Regions from separate parts of the Agromyces sp. NPDC055520 genome, predicted to be linked through region 2. Evidence: predicted binding sites of a transcription regulator. Region 2 holds the regulator's gene; each other region holds the start of a gene.
The links. Region 2 encodes HspR, which represses chaperone genes until heat shock. Its sites were predicted from a motif close to AAGTTGAGTCNNNNNGACTCAACTT; they were not measured.
Positions count from the first base shown of each region.

Region 1 (5,822 bases), on a different contig from region 2:
CGAACCGAGGTTCGAGGTCATCACGATCACCGTGTTGCGGAAGTCGACCGTGCGGCCCTGGCCGTCGGTCAGGCGTCCGTCGTCGAGCACCTGCAGCAGCAGGTTGAACACGTCGGGGTGCGCCTTCTCGATCTCGTCGAACAGCACGATCGAGTACGGGTTGCGCCGCACGCGCTCGGTGAGCTGCCCGGCCTCGTCGTACCCGACATAGCCGGGAGGGGCGCCGACGAGCCGCGACACGGTGTGCCGCTCGCCGAACTCGCTCATGTCGAAGCGCACGACGTTCTCGTTCCCTGAGCCCGTCGAAGGGAAGAGGCTCGCAGCGAGCGCCTTCGCCAGCTCGGTCTTGCCGACACCCGTCGGCCCGAGGAACAGGAACGACCCGACCGGGCGCTTGGAATCGCCCATGCCGGTGCGGCTGCGGCGCACGGCCTTGGCGACCGCGGTGACCGCGTCGTCTTGGCCGATGACGCGCGCGTGCAGCTCGCCCTCGAGGTCGCCGAGGCGCTCGCGCTCGCTCTCGGTGAGGCGGTTCACCGGAATGCCGGTGGCCCGCGAGATCACCGCGGCGATCTCGGCCTCGTCGATCACATTTCGGTGGTCGAGTAGGCCGCTCGCGGCCGTATCGAGACCAGGTGACGAGGTCTCGATACGCTCCTGCGTCGCTCCTCGACCAGCGGATGTCGCGGCATCCAGTCGAGCCTGCACCTTCGAGATCTCGTCGCGAATGCGCGAGGCCTCCTCATAGTGCTCGGCGCTCACGGCGGCGTTCTTGTCGGCCTCGAGGTCGGCGAGTCGCGCGATGAGCGCGGAGACATCCGTCTTCATGCCGAGCTTCAGGCGCAGACGCGCGCCTGCCTGGTCGATGAGGTCGATGGCCTTGTCGGGCAGCACGCGGTCGGTGAGATAGCGGGCGCTCAGCTCGACGGAGGCGCGCAGCGCGGCATCCGTGTACTGCACGCCGTGGTGCTCCTCGTAGGCGGGCTTCAGCCCGTGGAGGATCAGCACGGCGTCTTCGATCGAAGGCTCCCCCACGCGCACCGGCTGGAACCGGCGCTCGAGGGCGGGGTCCTTCTCGATGCTGCGGTACTCCTTGAGCGTCGTCGCACCCACGAGGTGCAGCTCGCCGCGCGCGAGGCGCGGCTTCAAGATGTTGCCCGCGTCGGTGCCACCATCGCCCGAGCCGCCGGCCCCGACCACGGTGTGGATCTCATCGATGAAGATGATGAGCTCGCCCTTGTTCGCGGCGATCTCCTCCATGGTCTTGGTGAGGCGCTCCTCGAAGTCGCCGCGGTATCGGGTGCCCGCGAGCATGCCGGGCAGGTCGAGCGAGATGACGCGCTTGTCGAGCAGGGCCTCGGGCACCGACTCCTCGACGATCGCGCGGGCGAGGCCCTCGACGATCGCGGTCTTGCCGACGCCGGCCTCGCCGATCAGCACCGGGTTGTTCTTGGTGCGACGGCTGAGGATCTCGATGGTCTGCTCGATCTCGTCGGCACGGCCGATCACGGGGTCGAGCTCGCCGTTCGCGGCCAGCTCGGTGAGGTCGGTGCCGAACTTGTCGAGCATCGGCGTTTCGGATGTCGCATCCGCTCCCTGAGCCTGTCGAAGGGAGTCCTCGTCGGCACCCGGCATGCCCGCTTCGACCGTCTCGCGCATGCCCTGCGTGAGGGCCTCGGCGGTGACGCCGGCGCGCGCGAGCACCTGCCCGGCAGGGGCATCCTGCCCCAGCACGAGCGCGAAGAAGAGGTGCTCGGGGTCGATGTAGGTCGAGCCGGCCGAGCGCGCCACCTGGTAGCTGTGGAACAGCGCGCGGGAGGCGCTCGGGGTGATGCTTGCTGCTCCCTGAGCCTGTCGAAGGGTGTCCTCATCGAGATCAATGGCAGCGGGCAGGCGCGCCTCGGTCGCGGTGATGAGCCGCTCGGGGGCGACCCCGATGCGGGCGATCGCCTGCTTGACGCTCTCGTCTTCGACGATCACGCGCAGGATGTGCAGGGCGTCGAGCTCGGTCTGGCCGCGCTCGAGCGCGAAGCGTCCTGCTTGACGCAGGATGCCTTGAGTACGGGCGGTCAGGAACCGGCTGAGGTCGATCGACCGAGCCTGACGCGCCTGCTCACCCGCGAGATAGCGGGCGAGAAACTCGTCGAACGAGCTCGCGCCGGCTTCGGGGTTGAAGTCTTCGGGCACCAATCCTCCTGGAAGTTGAGTGGGGTACGCTCAAGTTCAACGCTGAGAGGACGCGGGTATTCCCACGGCTTTGACTGTCTCGGCTACTACATGCGTCGATCTGTCTTCCCGCCAGCCTGGGTCCTCGGCGTTCAAGCGGTGCAGCGGTCACTCAGTTGACCGACCAGTCTCAATTCGGCGATCCTTATGGCTCCAGACGTGCTCGACGGAGCGCCCTCGATCGACGCATCAGGCTTTGTCGATGCGCGTCGCTCGGGTGAGCTGTCTGTGTCGCACACATTTGGCTGATCACATCCTCGAGGTGAATCACGGTCCGAACTGCGTTATTGACCCACTCTCGAACATTCGCCGGATACTCTTCTTCGGTTATGGCTTGGTCCGGCCCGATGAAGGGCGAGGTGTGTCCCGCGGCACCGCGCTTCGCCCCCAGCGTCGTGAGTGCAGATATTTCAACACCCGGCGCATCATCGATGGCTGCCCATTCGATGCCTACAAGCTTGGCGAGGTCCTGGATGTTATTGCGCTTGAGGCCATGGTTGTTCTGGATCACGCTCTTGACATGAGCCTCCGCGACCGAAGACGACATGTAGCCGCGCCAGGTTCGTTTGGCATACGTCGGAGGGTCAATGCCAGCCCATTCCAGTGCGGCGGAGTAGAACGGCAGTAGGCCTGCGGGGATTGCTGATCCCGAATCGATCACCGCTCGCGCATTGAAGAAATGGGCGAGAAAGATGTTCTCGATCCGCTCCTCGAGCACTGCATGCGTGACCAGAAGGTACGCTCGTGTCATCGTGCGCTCGTCCGACCTCAACCGATCTGGCGGGATTGTTGTGACCGACGTCAGAAGCGTCGTGTCTATCTCCTCCACCTCAGCGAGCAGCGGGTGATTAGCCACGACGGAGAGCACCGGGCAAGTCATATGAAACGCCAGTTGCCTGCTGCACGACTGTCTGCCACGCCCGATGCCGAGTAATGAATGCGTCGGCAGTCTTGGTCGTCGCGCTTATTGATCGAACAAAGGCATCATCGGTAACGCAGAGGTGTTGATAGGAGCTCAGCACCTGATCGGGATGTGCAGCGATCGCCTCACGGACCGTGGGAATGCTCAACGAGTACGCCTGGACATCAAACACGGCTCGGTTGAGGGCTCGCTCCCAGCGCCCGTTCGATGGACTGGTGCCTGAGCCGGTCCATTTGCGACAGAACCGGGGGCCGAACAGTTGCTCCCCGCACTCCAATCCTGCACTGAAGTCGTCGTAAGCGTCGTTCAGGCGGAATTGCTCCAACGCCCAGGCACCCGTCAAGGTGCGTGAGGTGTCGTCGAGGAATGATTTCAAGTTGCCTCGGTAGGGCAACGGAGAAACGCTAAAGGCGATGTGCCGCAGCAGGAGTTCGGCATCGACCATTCTCCGGTCCGGGTGATCGATCCCGAGGAGCTTACGAAGGGATTCTGATGATCCGGACGTCTGGTCAATCCACTGCATGAAGTCGCCGGGAATAAGCGCTTGGCGCAGCTCCTGAGGAGACAAGGCGACGCTTCCAGTATTGAGTCGCAAGAAGAGGGAAAGGAGAAGTGACTCTGAGTTCCAGTTGCTCAACACGACCGTCCGGATGGTGGCGTTTTCGAGCGCGCTGTAGGAATCCGGGCGATTTTCCTCCAGCTCATTCACATCACTCCGGTTGAGTTCACTCAGAACCTCCAGACCCGTCAAGGCCAGCGGCTCGAAGGCTGAGTCACGTTGCTCGCTCGGGTCGGCAAAGTACTGGCGGAGCGCAAGCAGCCGTTGCTTGCCATCGAGCACGAAGTATTGGCCCCGCTGCCCCGGCTTCTCGGCGAGCACAATCTGAGGAATGGGGAAGCCAAGAATGATCGATTCGATGAGTTTGCTTTTTCGGTTGGCAAGCCAAGCGTTCCGTCGCTGAAACGCCGGATCTAGGTCGATGCGACCCTTTCTCATCTGATTGACGAGCGTCTCAACCGTCCAGTCCGTCCCACTCACCGAAGCGCTGAAGCCTTCGATGGGCGGCGGTGCGTCTGCCTCGGACTCCCCCTGGTTTGGAATCAGAACAACCTCGTCCTGATCGTCCACGAATTCCTGCTCAACCTGATCAACTGTCACGGCGCCATCATCGCAGGAAGCCTCCCGTTTGTGCCACGGCCCCACCAAACTCGCGCCAGTTAGGACACGCGCGCTCGCAGCAACCTATGCCGTACGCGGAGGCTGGCACCGACGTAGCGTGCCGACGCATTTGATCCGCGACCAATCATGATGCGTTCGACTCTCCCTCGCGGCCTGCGGGTTCCCTTGCCTCCGCGGCATCCGTGTCGTGGCGCGAGTTCCAGAACGTGACAAACACGAGGCGCAATGCGAACCACCACAAGTAGACGGTGGTAACACTCGATGCGGCCGCGTCGCTCAGGAGCCCGTGTGCAAGTTCGTTTCGTAGATTCGGACCAAGCGGACCGCAGAGGAGCGCGCGGAGTTCGAAGCAGAGATCAGCGCCGAAGATGTCCACTACGCCGTCTCGCTCCATGAGGGTGCTCAAACCGACTTCGTGTTCGACACCGTTCTCCATTCTTGTTGTCGCGATGCCTGCGTTCCCGAGGTGGACCCGAACCAGGTTCTCCAGCTGAGGCACAAGGAGATGTGCCGCCGTTGCGAAATCGGACGTGTAGCCGAGATAGAGACCTCGAGCGAACTGCCCGACTCGGTCGTCGGGCACGATCGCGGATCCTCGAACAATCGTTTCAAATACGTTCGGCGGCAGCCGGTGATCATTGCTTAGCTGCACATACGCCGGCCAGATCATGCCTTGCACGAGGAACCCAATTCGCCATACGTAGCTCTGCACCATCTGGCGCCAGGTAGCTGGGTCGACACCGTAGATCGGCGTCCCACCCTGACCGCTGTCTCGGTGAACGACTCGACCATCGCTCGTGTAGGTGATGTGCGAAAAGAAGCGTGACAGGGGGTGCTTGTTGATCAGCTCCTCTGCGCTGGACTTCTCCTTCGCAAAATCGACCAATGGATGAAGTGCTGCGAACTGCAAAAGAGCCTCCGGTGCAGGCCGGTCGGCGACAGACTCTGCAGCTTCGTTGGCGACATCGGCCAGATCAATGGACTTGGAGGAGAACGACTGCATTGTCTCCAGCTGAGCCGCACCAAGTTCGCGGATTCGCCTCGCCAAATGTGCGGGCAATTTCGAGACGCCCTCCCGTTCACGGACTGCACGCGGAAGGGTGCGCACTCGCTGGAGCGCGAGCTCGAACAGATGCGATGCGCGAGCTCCGCCGCTCGCGTCGCCAGATCGCGCAATCTCTTCTGCTTCTCCGACGAGGCTGTTGACCACGAGCACGATCTGCTCATCAGCGGCAACGGCATCGCCCCTTGCTCGGAACCACCCTGCCGCGCTCTCTCGATACGCACGAGCGCGCTGGCGTTCCCTCGAGCTATCCGCGATCGCAACCAGACGAGTAGCTATCGACTGCGAGTGTTCAGCGCTTCGCCGGAGATGCCAAAGCAACTCAGCTGCCCTCAACGCGGCGAAGCCGGTTTGCTCCACTTCGATTACGTCCCGGAGCCGATGCTCCAATAGGGCCAACTGAGTCGCGGTCGCCTTGCTGAGGCGGCGAG
Region 1 is NZ_JBSHJY010000003.1:97,342-103,163, reverse strand. Features, by position in the region: gene ACWGST_RS03070 (ATP-dependent Clp protease ATP-binding subunit) at 1-2,187, opposite strand, end outside; gene ACWGST_RS03065 (hypothetical protein) at 2,372-3,094, opposite strand; gene ACWGST_RS03060 (DUF262 domain-containing protein) at 3,075-4,307, opposite strand; gene ACWGST_RS03055 (DUF4209 domain-containing protein) at 4,453-5,822, opposite strand, start outside.
Region 1: a site for HspR is predicted at 2,200-2,224, ahead of ACWGST_RS03070 (ATP-dependent Clp protease ATP-binding subunit). Genes of this name have one in related genera too.

Region 2 (5,822 bases):
TCGGTCGCCGTCACCCGCAGCCCGGGTCGCGCCCGCGCGAGCCACGCCGCCACGACGCCCGTGCCGCAGGCGAGATCGACGGCGGTCGCGGCATCCGGAACCGCATCACCGAGCTGTGCGATCAGGAACCGGGTGCCGATGTCGATGCCGGTGCCGGCGAAGACGCCTCCGTGTGCGACGACCACGAGATCGAGGTCGTCGTGCCGGGCGCGCCGGGGCCAGTCGGACCCCGGCGGTCGAGTCGCGAGTGCAGCGAGCGGATCGAGCGCATCGAGACCACCGGGGTCGCGCGCCGTCAGCACCCGCGACTTCTGCCGCGCGCGGCTCACGTCGACGCGCCCGAAGCTGCGCCCGAGCACCTCGTTCATCGCGAGCGACATGTGCTTGATGCGCCCGCCGGCGACGACGACGACCTCGGGGTCGGCGTGCGCCGCGATGAGCTGCGAGACCTCGTCGAGCCGGTCGAGCGAGCGCGGCAGGCGCATGAGCACGAGCCGCGCGCCCGCGACGAGCTCGGGGCCGAGCGCCAGCGACCGCACCTCGCCCTCCAGCCCGAGTCGGCCCGCGTTCCCCGCGAGCGCCCGCTCGCCGGTCACGAGGTCTTGATGCACGCGGATGCCCCTCGCCCCGGCGTCCGCCGCGGCGAGCGCGAGCGCACCGAAGGAGTCGTCGACGACGACGATCTCGCCCGTCCCGGCCGCCCCGATGAAGGCCGCGGCCTCGTCGAGGATCAGCCGGTCCGCGGCATCCGACGCCTCGAGCCCCGGCCCTTCGACGTCGGGGTGGCGCCGCAGGGCGCCGAAGTCGAATGGCATGGAGTCAAGCGTACGCACCGAGCCCACGCCGATTTCGCTGAGTGCGGCTCCCTGCGGGGTTTGCTACCCTCGGTGCCGCATGCACGACGCACGAACCGGGGGGCGACGCGCGGCGCGACGGGAGGTCGCGACGCCGATGCCGCATCCCCGACGCGAGGCGCGTTCCGACGTGGGTTCGCGGTCGCGGTCGCGTTCGCGGTCGACCCGTCGCTCGCTCAGCGCGGCCGCCGTGCTCTCGGTCTTCGGCCTGCTCGCGGGTCTCGCCCTGGCGCCGCTGCCGCAGCCCGGTCGCATCCTGCCGCTTGCGGCCGCCGACGCGCCGCAGCACGGCGAGGTGCAGGACCTGCGGGTCGCGGCGGATATCGCGGCTCCCGCCGTCTCGCAGGAGTCGTATGTCGCGACGACCGGCGCGCAGACCCTCGTCGCGGGCGGCACGAACGTCGACTGGGCCAAGCTCGTGCTCGTCGAGGGCGAGTGGCCCATCACCGAAGAGAACGTCACGTTCATGATGCGCTGGATGCGCCAGGAGAACGGCGCCGACAACTGGTGGAACCGCAACAACCCGTTGAACAACGGGCAGGGGTCGGGCGGCGGATCCGGTCTCGGCAGTTATCCGACCCTCATCGAGGCCGCGTTCTACGCCGCCCAGAACCTGCAGTCGGGGCGGTACCCCGAGGTCGACGCCGCGCTCGCTCGCGGCGATTCCGCCGATGCCACCGCGCAGGCGATCTGGGCTTCGATGTGGGCGTCGAGCCACTACGGCTACGGTACCCACTGGAGCTCGCGACCCTATGAGGTCATCGAGGCTCCGGCATCGGCCTGGGGCCGCTGAGACTCCGCCGGCTTCCCGACGAGCGGCTGAGCGTCGGGCGGGCGCGCGCGAGCGGGCGACGCCCTGACGTGAACGGGGGGTGGTTTGCCCGTTCGCATCGGAGTACGGTCGGTGGCGGATTCGCCTACCCGAACCTTCGCAGGCGACAACGCATGCAAAAAGGGCGAATCTTCGAGTCGAACAGGTCGGAGTCACCGATGCATCGTTCATTCACCCTCATCACCGCCGCGCTCGCGATCGGCGCCATGGTCGCCGTCGCCGCACCCGCCGGAGCCGCGCCGAATGCGCCCGCCGCAGGGCCGCCGACGGTGCTGGCCGAGCATCTCGCCGGGCCGCTGACCTTCGACGTGTCGGCCTCCGGCGTCATCACGGTCGGCCAGTCCTTCCTCGGCGAGGTCACGCGCATCGCCGGTGGCACGAGCACGACCCTCTCGCAGGGGCCCGACTCCACCGGCGTATCGGTGCTCGGCTCGACCGTCACCTGGAGCGAACGTGCCGGCGACGAACAGTCGATCCAAGGGTCGTGGCTGAAGTCGAACGGCCCCGGCGGCTCGACATCGATCGATCTGCTCGCATGGGAGCAGGCGAACAACCCCGACCAAGGCAACTGGTACGGCTTCGAATCGATCTCAGACGAATGCGCGGCGAAGCTGCCGCCGTTCATCATGCCCCGATACTCGGGCCTCGTCGACACGCACGCCTACGGCACGCTCTCGCTCCGCGACGCGACGTACGTCGCCGACGCGGGCATGAACGCGGTGTTGAAGGTCGTGGGCGACACGGTCACGACCGTCGCCGTGCTGCCGCCGCAACCGCTCGTCATCACCGATGCGATGCGAGCCGTCGGCGAGGGCCCTGAACCGATCCTCCTCGACGAGTGCGTGGTCGGCCTCACCTTCGATGCCGAGCCCGTGCCGACCGATGTCGAGATGGGCACCGACGGCATGCTCTACGTCTCGACGCTGCCCGGTGCGCCCGGGCTCGGATTCCCGTACGGCTCGGTCTACCGGATCGATCCCCGAAGCGGCGACACCCAGCTCCTCGCGACGGGCTTCGCCGGAGCGACCGGCCTCGCCGTCGCGCCGAACGGCACCGTGTACGTCAGCGAGATGTTCGGCGGCAAGGTGTCAGCGATCACGCGCGACGGTTCGGTTTCGACGTTCGCCGAGGTCGACAGCCCGGCGGGCGTCGAGTGGCAGAGCGGAAAGGTGATCGTCTCGGCCGGCGTGTTCGGCGACGGACAGATCGTCTCCTACCCGGTGCGGGGCCGCTGAATCGAGGGTTCGCCCGTCCTGCGCCGTGCGCATCCGAAATCGGGTGCCTCGGCGCAGGTCGCGGAACCGCTCAGCGTTCGAGCGGGCGCCACACGACGACCGCGTTCTCGCGTCGCACACGAGTGCCGGCTCTGAGCGAGATGACCTCGCCGGCCGATCCCGCGGCGAAGACGCGGCGGCCGGGGCGGTTCAGCATCTCGTCGGCGAGCGCGCCCTCGAGTTCGTGCACTCGCGCACGAAGGGTCGCCACCTCGTCTTCGAGCCCGAGCACCCGGCGGATGCCCTCGAGGCTCACGCCCTCGCTCGAGAGCTGCGAGATCTCGCGCAGCTGCACGACGTCGTGCATCGAGTAGCGGCGCGACTTGCCGGCGGTGCGGGTCGGCGACACGAGCCCGAGCCGGTCGTACTGGCGCAGGGTCTGCGGGTGCATCCCCGCGAGTTCGGCGGCGACGGAGATGACGAAGAGCGGGCTCCTCTCGTTCATCTCCACCGCCTAACCCTTGGCCTTCGCGAGCAGCTCGTCGCGCGGATTCTCGTCGGGCAGCAGAGCGGCGAACTCCTCGAGCTTGGCCTGCGCCTCTTTCGAGAGGTGCGACGGCACGGCGACCTGCACGACCGCGAGCAGGTCTCCGGTGCCCTTCTTCGTCTCGACGCCACGGCCCTTCACGCGCAGCACGCGGCCGCTCGGCGTGCCGGGGGCGACGCGGAGCTTGACGGGGTCGCCGCCGAGCGTCGGCACCTGGATCGTCGTGCCGAGCGCAGCCTCGGCGAACGTGACGGGCACCGTGACCCTGAGGTTCAGGCCGTCGCGCTCGAAGACCGGGTGCTTGCGAACGGTCACGGTGAGCACGATGTCGCCGGCCTCGCCGCCGTCGGGCGAGGGGTGACCCTTGCCGCGCAGGCGGATCTTCTGCCCGTCGGCGACGCCCGCCGGGATGCGCACCGTGATCGGCTTGCCCTCGGAGGTCTGCAGGGTGATCTGGTCGCCCTTGGTGGCGGTGACGAAGTCGAGGGTCGTCGACGCCGAGACATCCCGGCCCTTGGTGGGGCCGCCGTAACCGCGGTAGCCGCCGGTGGTCTGGCCGAAGCGGCCGCCGCCGAAGAGTCCGCCGAGCAGGTCGTCGTAGTCGCCGCCCTGCTGGAACGTGTACGACTGGCTGCGACCTCCGCCGCCCTGGCCGAACATGCCGCCGAAGACGTCTTCGAAGCCGCCGGCGCCGCCGGCGCCGCCGGGCGCGGTGAATCGTGCGCCGGAGCCCATGGCTCGTACGGCGTCGTACTCTTTGCGCTGCTCGGCGTCGGAGAGCACCGAGTGCGCCTCGCTGATCTCTTTGAACTTCGCCTCGGCCGCGGCGTCACCGGGGTTGGAATCGGGGTGGTACTTGCGGGCGAGCTTGCGGTACGTCTTCTTGAGCTCCGCATCGCTCACGTCTTTGGAGACGCCGAGCACCTTGTAGAAGTCCTTGTCGAACCAATCCTGACTGGCCACGGGCACCTCCTTTTCTGAAATCTCGTCGTGTCTGTCGGTCGGTGGTCGAGTAGCGACGAAGGAGCGTATCGAGACCTGGTGACGGGTTTCGATACGCGCTTCGCGCTACTCGACCACCGGATGCCGTCTACTGCGGGGTCTTCACGACGACCTTCGCCGCGCGAAGCAGCGTGCCACCGAGCGTGTACCCGGTCTCGACCACGTCGGCGACCGTGTCGATCTCGACGTCGGTCGACGGCTGCTGGAAGATCGCCTCGTGCCGTTGCGGGTCGAACGCCTCGCCGACCTCGCCGAACGGGGTGAGGCCGAGCTTCTCGACCGAACCGCGCAGCTTCGCCGCGATCGTCGCGAACGGGGTGTCGCCCTCGAGATCGCCGTGCTTCTCGGCCCGGTCGAGGTCGTCGAGCACGGGCAGCAGCACTGCGACGGCCACGCCGACCGCGCGCTCCCGCTCGACCTCGCGGTTCGCCTCGGTGCGCTTGCGGTAGTTGGCGTACTCCGCTGTGATGCGCTTGAGGTCGGCGAGGTGCTCCTCGCTCGGATCCTGCACTTCGGCGTTCGCCGCGTTCAGGATGTCGTCGACCGTGAGCACTTCGCCGTCGTCGCCCTCGAGGTCGAGACCCTCAGAGGTGACGGATGCCGCGGCATCCGTCACCTCGTCGGCGGCACCGGCGTCGGGTTCGGGGACTTCGGGAGTCTCCTTCTCGTCTGCCATGGTTACTTCTTCTCTTCTTCGTCGTCGATGACCTCGGCGTCGACCACGTCTTCGTCAGCAGACTGGTCGCCCTCGGCACCCGACGCACTGGCGTCTTCGCCGCCTGCGGCGGAAGCATCCGCCTGCTGGCTCTGCGCGTAGATCGCCTCGCCGAGCTTGCCCTGCGACGCGTTGAGCTTCTCGAAGGCCGACTTCACGGCCTCGTCGTCGTCGCCCGCGAGCGCCGTCTTCAGACCGTCGACATCGCCCTGCACCTCGTTCTTGACATCGGCGGGCAGCTTGTCGTCGTTGTCCTTGATGAGCTTCTCGATCGAGTAGACGAGCTGCTCGGCCTGGTTGCGGGTCTCAGCCGACTCGCGACGCGCCTTGTCTTCGGCGGCGTGCTCTTCGGCGTCGCGCACCATGCGCTCGATGTCGTCCTTCGGGAGGCTCGAGCCGCCCGAGATCGTCATGCGCTGCTCTTTGCCGGTGCCCTTGTCTTTCGCGGACACGTGCACGATGCCGTTGGCGTCGATGTCGAACGTGACCTCGATCTGCGGGATGCCCCGCGGCGCCGGCGCGATGCCGGTGAGCTCGAAGGTGCCGAGCGGCTTGTTGTCGCGGGTGAACTCGCGCTCGCCCTGGAAGACCTGGATCGCGACCGACGGCTGGTTGTCGTCGGCGGTCGTGAAGGTCTCGCTGCGCTTGGTCGGGATGG
Region 2 is NZ_JBSHJY010000040.1:5,156-10,977, forward strand. Features, by position in the region: gene ACWGST_RS13820 (class I SAM-dependent methyltransferase) at 1-815, opposite strand, end outside; gene ACWGST_RS13825 (hypothetical protein) at 952-1,647, shown strand; gene ACWGST_RS13830 (ScyD/ScyE family protein) at 1,845-2,921, shown strand; gene ACWGST_RS13835 (heat shock protein transcriptional repressor HspR) at 2,992-3,405, opposite strand; gene ACWGST_RS13840 (DnaJ C-terminal domain-containing protein) at 3,415-4,410, opposite strand; gene ACWGST_RS13845 (nucleotide exchange factor GrpE) at 4,538-5,125, opposite strand; gene dnaK (molecular chaperone DnaK) at 5,128-5,822, opposite strand, start outside.

Region 3 (5,822 bases), on a different contig from region 2:
GGAGCCGCCGGTCGTGCAGCCGCGCAGACAGCCGGTCGATGTAGAGGTTGACGATCTCGGCGAGCTCGGCCTCGCTGAGCGCCGAGAACACGACGATGTCGTCGAGCCGGTTCACGAACTCGGGCTTGAACGCCTGTCGCACGGTCTGCAGCACGGCCGCCTCCTTCTCGTCCCACGAGAGCGAGGGATCGATCAAGTACTGCGAGCCGAGGTTCGATGTGAGGATCAGGATGGTGTTCCTGAAGTCGACCGTGCGGCCCTGACCGTCGGTGAGGCGCCCGTCGTCGAGTACCTGCAGCAGCACGTCGAAGACCTCGGGGTGCGCCTTCTCGACCTCGTCGAAGAGCACCACCGAGTACGGCCGACGCCGCACCGCCTCGGTGAGCTGGCCGCCCTGGTCGTAGCCGACGTAGCCCGGAGGGGCGCCGACGAGCCGGGAGACCGAGAACTTCTCGCCGTACTCCGACATGTCGATGCGCACCATGGCGTGCTCGTCGTCGAAGAGGAAGTCGGCGAGCGACTTCGCGAGCTCGGTCTTGCCGACGCCCGTCGGGCCGAGGAAGAGAAACGACCCGGTCGGCCGGTTGGGGTCGCTGATGCCGGCGCGCGAACGACGCACCGAGTCGGCGACCGCAGCGACGGCGCGCTTCTGCCCGATGAGGCGCTTGCCGAGCTCTTGCTCGAGGTGCAGCAGCTTCTCGGTCTCGCCCTGCAGCAACCGGCCGACGGGGATGCCCGTCCACGCGGCGATGACCTGGGCGATGTCCTCTTCGGTGACCTGCTCGTTGACCATGCGGGGCTCGTCGGGAGCCTGCTCGGCCTGCTCGGCTTCGACGAGGTCGCGCTGCAGTCGGGCGATCGTCTCGTACTCGAGCTTCGACGCCTTCGCGTAGTCGGCCTCGCGCATGGCGCGGTCGCGCTGCGTGACGGCGTCGTCGAGCTGCTTCTTCAGCTCGCCGACGCGGTTCAGCGACATCCGCTCGCGCGCCCACCGGGCTTCGAGCACCGCGAGCTCCGACTCGAGCGACGCGAGGGTCTCGCGCAGCTTCGCGAGCCGCTCCTTCGACGCGTCGTCCTTCTCCTTCTTGAGGGCGAGCTCTTCGAGCTTCATGCGGTCGACCTGGCGCTTCAGCTGGTCGATCTCGACGGGGCTGGAGTCGATCTCCATCTTAAGGCGCGACATGGCCTCGTCGACGAGGTCGATCGCCTTGTCGGGCAGTTGCCGGGCAGAGATATAGCGGTTCGACAGGGATGCCGCCGCCACGAGTGCTGCGTCGGAGATCGTGACCCCGTGGTGCGCTTCGTAGCGCCCCTTGAGGCCGCGGAGGATCGCGACCGTGTCTTCGACCGACGGCTCGCCGACGTACACCTGCTGGAAGCGGCGTTCGAGCGCGGCATCCTTCTCGATGTATTCGCGGTACTCGTTGAGTGTGGTCGCACCGATCAGCCGCAGCTCGCCGCGGGCGAGCATGGGCTTGAGCATGTTGGAGGCCGCCACCGACCCCTCGCCGCCGCCCGCGCCCATGAGCAGGTGCAGCTCGTCGACGAAGGTGATGATCTCGCCCTCGGCTTCGTCGATCTCTTTGAGCACGGCCTTCAGCCGTTCCTCGAATTGGCCGCGGTACATCGCACCGGCGACGAGCGCCGAGATGTCGAGCGAGATGAGCTGCTTGCCCTTCAACGACTCGGCGACGTCGCCCGCGACGATGCGCTGGGCGAGGCCCTCGACGACGGCGGTCTTGCCGACCCCGGGTTCGCCGATGAGCACCGGGTTGTTCTTCGTGCGCCGCGTGAGCACCTGGCTGACGCGGCGAATCTCGGCGTCACGCCCGATCACGGGGTCGAGCTTGCCCGCCTTCGCGATCTCGGTGAGGTTGACGCCGTACTGTTCGAGCGCCGACTTCTGCTCCTCCTGCGTGCTCGGCGCGCCCTGCATGTTGGCCACAGACTCTCCCTTCGTTCAAAACTTGAGTGTACTTAACTCAACTTTGGCGAGAGGGGCGGTATTCCGGTTTCGGCCGATATTTCGGCCGCGGCGCCGATTCCCCCGGCTCTCACGCTAGACGGATGTCGCGTGGCGCGCCAGCGATCGGCGGGCGCCATGTCAGCGCAGGCTCGGCGTCAGGTCATCGCATCACCTCGACGGCGAGCACCGTCGTGCGCACGACACCGACCGGGGTCGGCGACTCGTATCGCACCGGCATGCCCGGAAACGCCCGGGCGAACCAGAAGGTCTCGGCCGCGACATCCGCTTCGCGCTCGTCGCCGTCACCGGCCTCGTCGCGCGTGTCGTAGCGCAGGCACTCGACCCGGCCGATCGGCAGCTCGAGCGTCTCCTCGACCACCGTCGTGCGGTCGGCCGGGAACGCGGCGTGGCCCTGCAACTCGCGCCAGGTCACCCGCCCGCTCGACACCTCGCCCTCGACGCCGCCGTCGGCGGCGACGAGCCAGCGCTCGAGCATCGCCCCGTCCGCATCGCAGTCGCTGAAGCGGTTGATGCGCTCGAAGCGCTCGCCGTCGGGCTGTTCGACGAGGATGCGGATGAGCTTGCCCGCGCCGCTCGCCGAGCGGATCTCGTCGGCGGTGAACGGGGTCGGCAACAGGCCCGGCCCGAGCAGGTGAGGGTCGCTCATGCACGCCAGTCTGCGGCATCCGCCGTCATTCCGACAGGGTCTGGGGCGCTGAGCCGTTCACGACCATTCCCGGATGGCTCGGCCGCACGACGCGACTGGAGCGAGATGCGGCGGGCAGCCGAGCAGCAGCGGCCCCGCGACATCCATGCACCGGAATAGACCCCGCCGCCCCGTCGTTCCACCTGACGTGCAACGCTTCGGAACGCTCTCATTCGGACACTACGGCCCGCTCGGCGGCGGACGCGAACTCTCGGCCGCCGACTCGATGCTGCAGGCGATCGACCTCGCTCAGGGCATGGACGAGCTCGGCGTGAACGGCGCGTACTTCCGCGTGCACCACTTCGCCCGCCAGCAGGCGTCGCCGATGCCGCTGCTCGCGGCGATCGCGGCACGCACCACGCACATCGAGGTCGGCACCGGCGTCGTCGACATGCGCTACGAGAACCCGCTCCATCTCGCCGAGGAGGCGGCGGCCGTCGACCTCATCTCGGGCGGGCGACTCGCGCTCGGCGTCAGCCGTGGATCACCCGAGACGGTCGCGCGCGGGTACGAAGCGTTCGGCTACACCGGCTCGCAGGACCCGCGCGGCGCCGACATCGCCCGCGAGCACTTCGATCGCTTCCTCGAGGCCGTCGAGGGACAGGGCATCGCGGAACCGGATGCCTCGTCGCCGTTCGGCGGCGGCGGCCCGACCGGCACGGCGAACGGCCTGCAGCGGATCGAGCCCTACTCGCCCGGGCTGCGCTCGCGCATCTGGTGGGGCGCCGGCAACAGCGACTCGGCCGAATGGGCCGGTCGCCGCGGTGTGAACCTCATGTCGTCGACCCTGCTCACCGAAGACAAGGGCCTACCCTTCGACGAGCTGCAGGCGCAGCAGATCCAGACGTTCCGTGCGGCCTGGCGCGAGGCCGGCCACCCCGGCGAGCCGCGCACCTCGGTGAGCCGTTCGATCTTCCCGATCACGACCGCAGAAGACGAGCTCTACTTCGGCGGCCGTCAAGACGGCGACGGCGTCGGCTACATCGACGGGATCCGCTCGACGTTCGGCAAGACCTACGCCGGCACGCCCGACAAGCTCGTCGAGCAGTTGCAACGCGACGCGGCGATCCGCGAGGCCGACACGCTCATGCTCACGATCCCGAGCCAGCTGGGCGTCGAATTCAACCTGCGGATGATCGCGGCCTTCGCCGAACACGTCGCGCCGAGCCTCGGCTGGGAGCCCGCGAACCGCTGAGCGCGACGCTCTCAGCCGAGCCTGCCGAAGTCCGTGGTGAACCAGCGGCCGATCGAGGCATCCGGGAACTCCCGCCGCCGATAGGTGCCGGGCACGCGCTCGACGCCGGAGATGCGGTCGAAGCGGAACGTGCGCCACTCGTCGCGGCCGAGATCGAAGCCGACGAGATACCAGCGGCCAGCTCTGAGCACATGGCGGTACGGGTCGACGAGTCGCGCAGACGAGGCCGCGTTGCGGTCGAGGTAGGCGAAGCGGATGCGTCCGGCCTCGGCCACGGCGTCGGCGACGATGCCGACGTCCTTCGCCGCGACGGCGTGGTCCTCTTCGAGCACCTCGGTGGCGAGGTCGACCGCGTCGGCACGGCGGCGCAGCCCGGGCGGCAGCACCCGTTCGAGCTTCGCGAGCGCGACTTGCGCGCTCTCGTCGCCCTGCAGACGCGGCGCGATCAGTCGCAGGCCCGCGACGATCGCCCCGATCTCGTCGGCGGTGAAGAGCAGCGGCGGAATCGTCGCCCCCGCGCCCAGCCGGTACGCGCTCCCCGGCCCGGGCTTCGCAGTGATCGCGTAGCCCAGCCCGCGGAGCCGATCGACGTCCCTCCGCACGGTTCATGCGCTGATGCCGAGGCGATCGGCGAGCGCGGCCGCACTCCAGTCGGCGCCGGTCTGGAGCACCGACAGCAGGATCAGGGCGCGGGCGGTCGGATCGCTCTCCACTCCTCCATTCTGCGGGAAATGGCGGACACGACCCGTCCGCCACCGCCGATACCTTGGGGCTCTCGCCTCGATGAAAGGGCTCAACACATGCGAATCGCCGTCACCACCCCGACCGGCAATGTCGGCCGACACGTCGTCGCCATGCTCGTTCGGGCGGGGGTGCGCCCCCTCGTGCTGGCGCGCGACCCCGATCGGCTCGACCCCGGGATCCGACTGCTGGTGGACGCGATCGCGGTCGACCAGTTCGATGCCGAGGCCGTGAGCGCAGCGACATCCGGAGTCGACGCCCTCTACTGGGTGGACCCGCCCGCGGCGAGCGCCGACCCGCTCGACGACTACCGCCGCGCCACGGCGAGCGTGGTGCGAGCGGTCGAGCGCAACGGCATCGCGCGAGTGGTCTTCCAGAGCAGCGTCGGTGCCGAGAAGCGCCACGGCGCCGGCGAGATCGACGGGCTCGCCGCCACCGAGGTCGCATTGGATGCCACCGGAGCCGACGTCACCCACCTGCGCTGCGGGTACTTCTTCACGAACCTCGAGCTCCAGCTCGACGAGGTGCGGTCGGGCAGCCTGCAGATCATCCTTCCCGTGGATCAGCCGATGGCCTGGGTCGCCCCGCGCGACATCGCCGAGGTCGCCGCCACCCGGCTGCTCTCGCCGGAGTGGAACGGCCGGCACGTGCAGGCCGTGCACGGGCCTGAGGACCTCTCGTGGCGGCGCGTCGCCGAGATCGTGTCGGAGGCGACCGGCCGGCCGCTCGGCGTCGAGCGGATGCCGGACCAGTCGATGCGCGACGGGATGCGGGGCGTCGGCCTGCCCGACACTCTCATCGACGCGCTGATGGGCATGTCCACCGGGCTGCGCGACGGCTTCGCGGCCGAGCAGCCGCGGTCCGTGGTGAGCACCACGCCGACGACGCTCGGCTCCTGGGCCTACGAAGTGCTGCGGCCGCAGCTCTGAGTCGTGGGCCCGCACCGCTGACTCCTGCGTCCTGAGTCCGCAGTCCTGAGTCCGCACCCGGCGGGCCCGGGCATGCGCGGAAACAGACCCGCGCCTCCCCGATGGCGTATGGGGAGCCCAGGGAGGCGCGGGGTCTGCACCGAAGCCTCGCCGCCGGGCTTGAGGCGGCGACGAGGCCCGGGTCGGGCCGGCGAGCCTAGCCGACGCCCTCGAGCGCGTCGGTCTCGGTGTTGCCGATGTTCGCGATAACCTCGGGGCGACGCTTGGCGAGGTGCAGGTACCAGG
Region 3 is NZ_JBSHJY010000042.1:14,298-20,119, reverse strand. Features, by position in the region: gene ACWGST_RS14165 (ATP-dependent Clp protease ATP-binding subunit) at 1-1,945, opposite strand, end outside; gene ACWGST_RS14160 (hypothetical protein) at 2,127-2,633, opposite strand; gene ACWGST_RS14155 (LLM class flavin-dependent oxidoreductase) at 2,821-3,867, shown strand; gene ACWGST_RS14150 (helix-turn-helix transcriptional regulator) at 3,879-4,469, opposite strand; gene ACWGST_RS14145 (NAD(P)H-binding protein) at 4,668-5,537, shown strand; gene ACWGST_RS14140 (APC family permease) at 5,734-5,822, opposite strand, start outside.
Region 3: a site for HspR is predicted at 1,965-1,989, ahead of ACWGST_RS14165 (ATP-dependent Clp protease ATP-binding subunit). Genes of this name have one in related genera too.